DNA from 4 places in the Pseudoalteromonas sp. C2R02 genome. Region 1 is predicted to be linked to each of the others. Evidence: predicted binding sites of a transcription regulator. Region 1 holds the regulator's gene; each other region holds the start of a gene.
The links. Region 1 encodes FNR, which switches genes on or off when oxygen is low (the NO sensors DNR and NnrR bind a similar motif). Its sites were predicted from a motif close to TTGATCTAGATCAA; they were not measured.
Positions count from the first base shown of each region.

Region 2: the regulator FNR is predicted to act here: its motif matches at 993-1,006, upstream of clpB (ATP-dependent chaperone ClpB).
Region 3: the regulator FNR is predicted to act here: its motif matches at 742-755, upstream of KO527_RS26515 (DUF3149 domain-containing protein).
Region 4: the regulator FNR is predicted to act here: its motif matches at 927-940, upstream of KO527_RS23705 (FeoA family protein).

Region 1 covers NZ_JAHKQC010000028.1:46,541-48,752, reverse strand. Annotated here, with positions in the region: gene ccoS (cbb3-type cytochrome oxidase assembly protein CcoS) at 1-164, shown strand, start outside; gene KO527_RS10330 (sulfite exporter TauE/SafE family protein) at 161-835, shown strand; gene fnr (fumarate/nitrate reduction transcriptional regulator Fnr) at 870-1,613, shown strand; gene uspE (universal stress protein UspE) at 1,718-2,212, shown strand, end outside.
Region 2 covers NZ_JAHKQC010000025.1:43,292-45,503, reverse strand. Annotated here, with positions in the region: gene clpB (ATP-dependent chaperone ClpB) at 1-907, opposite strand, end outside; gene pgeF (peptidoglycan editing factor PgeF) at 1,047-1,781, opposite strand; gene rluD (23S rRNA pseudouridine(1911/1915/1917) synthase RluD) at 1,827-2,212, opposite strand, start outside.
Region 3 covers NZ_JAHKQC010000057.1:42,545-44,756, reverse strand. Annotated here, with positions in the region: gene KO527_RS25660 (ATP-binding cassette domain-containing protein) at 1-241, shown strand, start outside; gene KO527_RS25655 (TIGR02444 family protein) at 228-698, shown strand; gene KO527_RS26515 (DUF3149 domain-containing protein) at 863-1,000, shown strand; gene KO527_RS25650 (hydrolase) at 1,154-2,134, shown strand; gene KO527_RS25645 (YheU family protein) at 2,131-2,212, shown strand, end outside.
Region 4 covers NZ_JAHKQC010000048.1:49,581-51,792, forward strand. Annotated here, with positions in the region: gene KO527_RS23700 (YdbH domain-containing protein) at 1-691, opposite strand, end outside; gene KO527_RS23705 (FeoA family protein) at 1,038-1,262, shown strand; gene feoB (ferrous iron transport protein B) at 1,262-2,212, shown strand, end outside.

The DNA.
Region 1 (2,212 bases):
CAATTATATTTGTAATAATCGCAATCGCTGTTTTTTTCTGGGCCGTTAAAAGTGAACAGTTTTCTGATTTAGACAAACAAGCCCACAGTATATTATTTGACGATAGTGAAATTAAGACAAAACCTAACAAAACGAAAGATCCAAAGAATAATCAGCCGCTATGACAGAGTCTTTATTTTTTACCGCTTTTTTTATGGGTCTAGCTGGTAGTGGGCACTGTATTGCTATGTGTGGTGGTATTGCATCATCTTTACAATTTGCGATTGAAGACAAAACAAAAGCACAACAATATGCCCTACTTTATAATTTAGGCAGATTATTAAGCTATAGTATTTGCGGCGCTTTAGTAGGTGGCATTAGTTCTGTTTTTGCTAAACAATCAAACGATTTTTCTTTATTTTTATCTTTTATAAGTGGTATTTTTATGGTGCTTGTAGGCCTATATATCATGCGTTTGACAGCAAGCTTAAATTGGTTAGAAAAATTTGGGAAATTCGCAATATGGCAGCATATTGTTAAATTGAATAAATACTTATTACCACTCAATACAAAGAAAAAAGCATTGGCATATGGTGCGCTTTGGGGCTGGTTACCTTGTGGATTAGTTTATTCTGCATTAACTTGGGCTATCACAACACAAAGTGCGAGTTCAGGCGCATTATTTATGGCTAGTTTTGCTTTAGGCACCTTACCTGCCATGATAGGGTTAAGTTTTGCAGCACAAACTATCAATAACTGGCTCAATAACAGCATAATCCGTATTGTTCTAGGTAATATCTTAGTATTTTACGGTTTATACCTTTTAGCTATTGCAACCCAAAACGCACTGCATTAATCTATAGTAGTAGTTTAAAATAGACGGAATTTCAATGGATCTTAAAAATAAAATACCGACAAGTTCAAATTGCCAAATTAGCTGTAATAGTTGTAGCATCAGTCAGTTATGCTTACCTGTAACACTTAATGAAAGCGAAATGGGTAAACTTGATGATATCATCGAACGTAAAAAACCATTTCATAAAGGCGATTTACTATTTGAAGCCGGCAAAAAATTAAATTCTATTTTTGCGGTCCGCTCAGGTTCGTTTAAATCTTATACCATCTCTGAACAAGGTGATGAGCAAATCACTGACTTTCATCTAGCAGGTGATATTATTGGTTTTGATGGTATATTTAAAATGGAACATCAAAGTTATTCACAGGCTATGGAAACTGCTATGGTATGTGAAATCCCTTTCACTACTTTAGATGAGTTATCTGGAAAATTACCAAAATTACGCCAACAAATAATGCGCATGATGAGTAGTGAAATCAACTACGATCAAGAGATGTTATTACTTTTAAACAAAAAAACAGCCGAAGAAAGATTAGCTGCTTTTATTTGTAATTTATCTCAACGATTTGGTGAACGTGGATTTTCTAAAAAAGAATTTAGATTAACTATGACACGTGGAGAAATTGGAAACTACCTTGGTTTAACAGTAGAAACCATTAGTCGACTATTGAGCCGCTTCCAAAAGTCAGATGTAATAAAAGTTGAAGGTAAATTCATTACCATTATTGATCTTGAGCAATTGAATACAATTGCAGGTACCAAATCTAAAAGCGAATAATTTCGTCTTTGTATATTGATCTTAGACAATTTTTTTTCATTTAAACCTGTCAAATCTGCTAACTTAACTTACACTAAAAGTAAGCAAATTTGAGAGGTTAAATGATGAATACAATAAAAAAAATACTTGCAGTAATTGATCCAAGTAAATCAGAACAAACCGCTTTAAAACGTTCATTTGAATTAGCACAAAAATCTGGTGCTAAAATCACTGCATTTTTAACCATATACGATTTTTCCTATGAAATGACGACTATGCTATCTCTTGATGAAAGAGAGGCTATGCGTAATGCTGTTATAAATGACAGAATTTCATGGATTAATTCGTTAATAGAGCAATACAAAGAAACTTTAGATATTGACTGCAAGGTTATATGGCATAATCGCCCTTTCGAATCAATTATACAAACCGTACTTAATGAAAACTACGATATTGTTTTAAAAGGTACCCACGAACATGCAACTTTAAAATCAGTGATATTTACGCCAACTGACTGGCATTTAATTAGAAAATGTCCTTGCCCTGTATTATTAATAAAAGAGCACTTATGGCCTGCAAAAGGCAATATCATCGCAGCTGTGAATGCTTCTGCTGATGAT
Region 2 (2,212 bases), on a different contig from region 1:
ATGCAGGTTTTAACATATTTCCTGCATCCATAGCGCCATCACTTTTACCTGCACCCACCATAGTATGAATTTCATCAATAAATAAAATTACCTGACCTTCTTCTTTTGATAATTCATTTAAAACAGACTTAAGTCTTTCTTCAAATTCACCTCTATATTTTGCACCCGCAACTAAAGCGCCTAAATCGAGAGATAATACACGTTTACCTTTTAGACCTTCAGGGACTTCACCATTTATGATCCTTTGGGCTAAACCTTCAGCAATGGCTGTTTTACCAACACCCGGTTCACCAATTAAAACAGGGTTATTTTTTGTTCTTCTTTGCAATACTTGCAATGTGCGACGAATTTCATCATCTCTTCCAATTACAGGGTCTAATTTCCCTTGTTCAGCACGTTCAGTTAAATCAACAGTAAATTTCTCTAGGGCTTGGCGATTATCTTCTGCATTAGCGTCATCAACCTTCTGCCCGCCTCTTATGGCTTGAATGCCACTCTCTACTTTACTTGCATTTATTTTGAGTGATTTAAAAATCTCGCCTAACGGGCCTTTATCTTCACATGCAGCTAATACAAATATTTCACTAGAAATAAATTTATCTTTTCTTTTTTGCGAATATTTATCACTCAAATTTAGCAAGTTGATCATATTTGACGATAATTGAACATCGCCACCTATGCCTTCAACTTTAAATAGTTTTTCTATCGCTTGTGATAATTTAGTATTCATTTCATTAGGATTAACACCCGTTTGCACAAGTAAAGCTCGAATACTTGAGCCTGTTTGTTGCAGCAAGGCATACATTAAATGCACAGGTTCTAAAAATTGATGGTCTCGGCCTAATGCAAGAGATTGTGCATCTGATAATGCAGCTTGTAATTTACTGGTCAGTCGGTCTAAACGCATTGTTAGCCTCTAAAAATCTATTTGCGGTAACTACACTATTTATGGGTATTATTGTTCGAATGTTCAAGGTTAAAGAGGAGTAATTTTGATTTATTTCAATATTTTATTAACTAAATAATTAAATATTTATAAGCGTTATTTAGTTTTCGATCCAGATCAAGCTTGCCATACGCCCAGTTTGGTACTCTCTTCTATAGGAATAAAATAGCTCAGGATCATTATAAGTACATCGCTGCTCACTGTTGATGTGTGAAATACCTAATTGAATAAGCAATTGTTGTGCTAATACAAAAATATTAGCAAGAAACTGACCATTTTTTTGAGGCTTAAAACCCGATAGATGATTTATATTTAATTTTGAGAATGCATCAACAACATCCTGGCCAACTTCAAATCTTTCAGGACCAATTGCAGGGCCTAACCACGCTTTTATATCTGAGGGGTTACAATCAAAACATGCCACAGTGTTATTTATAATGCCACCTGCAAGCCCCCGCCAACCACCATGGATTGCAGCTATTTGACTGCCTTTTTCATCTGTCAGTAAAATAGGCAAACAATCTGCTGTCATAATAGCCAAAGGTATGTTTTTTTCTTTGGTAAATAACGCGTCAGCCTGCTCAACGATGTTTAGATCAGTTTTTGAATTAACTTCAATGACTTCATTGCTATGTACTTGCTCTAACCAAACAGCACTACAAGGAAGTTGCTCATGTAATAACGCACGATTAGTTGAAACATCATTTGGATTATCATTAACATGATATGCAATATTAAAGCTATCAAAAGGCGGTTTAGAAACACCGCCTTTTCGAGTTGTTGTAAAAGATTTAATATTTTTAGGAGTTGTCCAAGCTGTAGAGATACATGACATTAATTCAACTCCTTATCGTATTGACGACGCAATACGATTTTTTAATTAAAAATCTTTTTGAGGGTTTTGCTTAGTATCTTCACGCAGTGCAAGTGTTAACTGAACCATATCATCAGGAATAGGCGCTTCCCAACTCATAATTTCACCTGAAATAGGATGTTCTAATGTTAACATAACGGCATGTAGCGCTTGACGTTTAAAGGTTTTAAGCACATCTGAAAGCTCAGGTGTTGCTTTTTTAGGTGGGCGAGGACGACCACTATAAACAATGTCACCCACTAATGAATGATCTAAATATGCCATGTGCACACGAATCTGATGTGTACGACCAGTTTCAAGGCGTAAACGTAAACGTGTATGCGCTCGATACTTTTCAGCTACCCTATAATGCGTTATAGCAGGTTTACCATCTAAAACCACCGCCATATGAG
Region 3 (2,212 bases), on a different contig from region 1:
AATTAAAAAGCTAATAACCTCTTTAGAGAAAAAGCTAGATAAACTCACTATCGAGCAAGAAGAAATCGAAAGCGCGCTTGCTAATAACGACTTATACCAAGAAGAAAACAAAGCTAAACTAAATAAGTACCTAGAGCAACAGGCTAAATGCGTGCCTATGCTTAATGATGTAGAAGAACAATTATTAGAACAATTAGAGTTATTAGAAGAAAAAGAATCCACTTTTAATGAATCACTCTAACAATAAAAAAACACTCAAAATAAGTGCTGAAGATTTTTGGCGCTTCTCTTGTGAGCTTTACAGTAAAAATGAATTGTATCTTAAAGATGGTCAAGCATACTCATTACTCGAACTACAAAATAAATTTAATAAAAATGTCAATATATGCTTATTAATGCTGTATTTAGATAATCTAAACATTTCAATTAACCTAGAGATCCTGAGTAAATTAATATCAACAATAACTGATTTTGAAAATAGTTACTTATTTCCTTTAAGGGCATTAAGATTAAGACTAAAAGCACAAGAATCAAATATTTCACTCTACGCAAAAATGCGAAAGACATTGCTCGAATCTGAACTGTTGATGGAACAACATCAACAATCTCAATTAATAAATTCCCTTAATAATTATGAAACCTCACCAACAAAAGACATTGATAACCTGCAACTTTACCTAAATTTTAATATGGCGTAATACAAATTAAAATTCGTTAAGCCCCCTTACTACCGATGAAAAACTGATCTAAATCAAAGTCTGCTCCCACACTTAATTCAATGCTAATAGAATTTGATCTATATCATATTTTACTTAGCCCTAATGCCTTAATCTAAGTTTGTTCACAGATTAGGAGAATAACCATGTCAGTTTTTTTTAGAGATTTTTTTAGCAACCCAGTTCTATTTTTGTCTTTCGGTTTTCTTGCTACTGTAATCGGAATTTGTATTTTCTTTGCATTCTTTTTTATGAAGAAAATAAATGAAGCTTCACCCCAGTGATACTCCAGTTATCCTCACAATAGTGGATAACAGGTAAATAATTAAGCACGACGCACTAAAGGGCCATTTCAAGTTTACTTGGATTGGTCCTTTATATCTTTATGGTTACCAGTTAAACTAATTACGTATTTTATTAATATTATTTAAAACATAATGAGCAGTCACTTTCGTCCAGCTTGGTGGATGGTAAATAAACACGCACAAACTATTTTACCGCGTTTTTTTCGCCCAAAACTCAAACTTACTTATCAATTAGAATCGCTTAGCACACCTGATCAAGATTTTATTGAACTTGCTTGGGGCTGCCCTATTACAAAAAATGATACCAAACCATTAGCTATCATCTTTCATGGACTTGAAGGTAATATTCATAGCTTTTATGCTAAAGGCATGATGAAAGCCATGCAAGATAACGGGTTTGATACCGTACTCATGCACTTTAGAAATTGCTCAGCTGCGCCAAATAAAACTGCACGCGCTTATCATAGCGGCGAAACATCTGACGCAAGGTTTTTAATAACACACTTAAAAGAACAATTTCCAAATAAAAAAATAGTTGCCGTGGGGTTTTCGTTGGGCGGTAATATGCTCAGTAAATATTTAGGTGAATATCAAAACGATAGTCACTTAGATGCAGCTGCTGTGGTATCCGCACCGTTTGATTTAGCGTCATCTTGCCAAGTGATCCAACAAAGTTTAGGTAAGATTTATCAAAAATACTTACTTGATAGATTAAAGCACTCAACTGGCCGAAAAGAGTCTTTAATTCAACCTTTATTGGGTCTAAGTAAACAAGATATTAAAAATATTCCGTGTTTATGGGAGTTTGATGACAAAGTAACTGCGCCTTTACACGGCTTTAAAAATGCAAAAGATTATTATAATAAAGCGAGCAGTAAAGCTTATTTAATAGATATAACAACACCAACTTTAATCATACATTCAGTTGATGACCCTATGTTATCAATCAAGTCTGTTCCCGATAGCTCCCATGTAAGCAAACATGTTAATCTTGAGATCACAGAAAAAGGCGGCCATGTTGGTTTTATTAGTGGAAAAAATCCATTCAAGCCCATTTTTTGGTTGGAACAGCGTATCCCTGAATATTTTAAAAAGCAGTTAAATATAAAATGATAATCCCCTTTAAAGAGCTACCTATTGAAACATTAAACAACCTAATCGAAAGCTTTATATTACGAGAAGGCACAGATT
Region 4 (2,212 bases), on a different contig from region 1:
TTAGCCTAAAAGGTCCGCTATTTAATATGCCCACTTCACTGTCTACAACGATACTTTCTGTCTGTTGCTTTATAGTCAGTAGGTTTTTTTTCCAATTAAAATGAGAGCTGACTGTACCTTTTACATTTAAGTACTTTTGTATTTCTGCTGGCAAAGTAAAACCGTGAGCAGATAAAAATTCAATTGATGGCTGCACATTTAAAGTGATTTTGCCATCAATTTCATTATTAATGATGTTAAGCGAACCATGTAAAGCTTTAGTTTTTGATGGTGTTAATAGGTGGATTTTATAATCATTATCAGCAGCGACAAAACTGCCTGTATAAACTAATTTTGAATTAAAGGTTTTATAGGTGAATTCATTAATATTAATGGTAAAAGGTAAGTTAAAGTCACTCAATTTTTTAAAGAATGAATGAAGTTCAACAAGCGGATTCGATGCTGCCTCAGATTTTTTAAACTCAATCGGCTTTAAGCTTTGAACATCAACTGAGTTTAAATTAATACCCTTAAATTTAATCCCCTCTTGATATGACCAATCAATTTTTCCATGACTTAAATTGACATCAAAAAGCGCATGGTTTAAACATAATTTATCAATCATGACATCTAAATTAGACGCTAGTTTCACCTCAAAGCAAGAGACAGCAATATTGTATGGCGCAAGATAAGGTTTAACAAAATGAAGCATTAATGCCTGCCTATTGCTAAACACTGCAGTGAATATAACAATACTCATAATTACACAAATAAAACTTAATTTTAACCAGCGTTGCATGCGATCCATTTCTTTTATAAAACCGTGAGTTATCAGCAGCCAAAATGATACTGCTTATCTAAGGTAAAGTAGATATTTTTTTATAGTTACTTTATAAATGTAATATTTTCTCAAAAAATTAAAATAGATTTAAAATCTTCTAAAAACATTGATTTTAATCAATTAATTAATCTCTTATTACAATTTGCTTTGTACTTATAATATCTACTCTTATAAAATAATAATGTAAGTAATTATCATTTTTAAAGGTATTTAATATATGACATTAGTTGATTTGACTAAAAATCAAAAAGCAAAAATCATCGCACTTCCTCAAGATAAAGTGCTTGCTACCCAACTATTGGAACAAGGATTCGTACCAAATTGTGAAATTTCACTGGCACATAAGGCACCATTAAATGGCCCTCTCGCTTTTAGATTAAATAATACAAAAATGATAGTGCAACAGCATTTAGCGAAACAAATCATTGTGGATGTTATTTAATGTCTTATTATGATCATTATGCATTAGTTGGTTTTGCCAACTCGGGAAAAAGCACCCTTTTTAATTTATTATCTGATGGTAACCAAAAAATAGGTAACTGGTCAGGCGTAACAGTTTCGGTTAAAACAAGTAACATAACTTTACCTAGCAATACAGCAAAACTTTCTGATTTACCAGGTTTAAGTTCTTTAACAAAAAGAGACTCTCAAGGGAAAGACTTAAGCATTTCACATGGCTTTTTAGCAAAGCAAAACATCGACTGTATTGTTAATGTTGTAGATGCCACTCAGTTACAACGCCAATTGTATTTAACAACACAATTACTTGAGTTAGGTATTCCTATGATCGTGTTATTAAATAAAACCGATCGTAAAGAAGCTACCCCAGTTAATCTTCAATGTTTATCAAAAGAATTGGGTTGCCCTGTTTTTGAAATTAGCGCCCAAAATAATACATCATTAGATAATATTCATGCTGCTTTAGGGAAAGCTTCAACACAAAAAAATCATAAAATGATATCTCATGAAAATAAAGAAAACAGTGACGTAGAATGCTCCCTTAAGGATGATTGTGCCTGTCATTTTGAAGACGAACCTTTAGCTGTTATCCATCAGCGTCACCAATTTATTAAAGATACATTAGCCAATACAACATCAGTGCAATCTACACAATTAAGTTTTACCGACCGTATTGATAATTTTGTATTGCATCCTATTGCGGGCATTCCAATATTTTTAGCAATGATGTATTTATTGTTTATGTTTGCAATAAATGTAGGCAGCGCATTTATCGATTTTTTCGATATCCTAAGCGCTACACTATTTGTTGACTACCCGCTTCATCTTTTATCGCCATTTGAATTACCACAATGGCTGATGACCATAGTGGAAGGTGTCGGAAGTGGTATTCAAACCGTCGCTACTTTTATTCCAGTTATTATGTGTTTATTT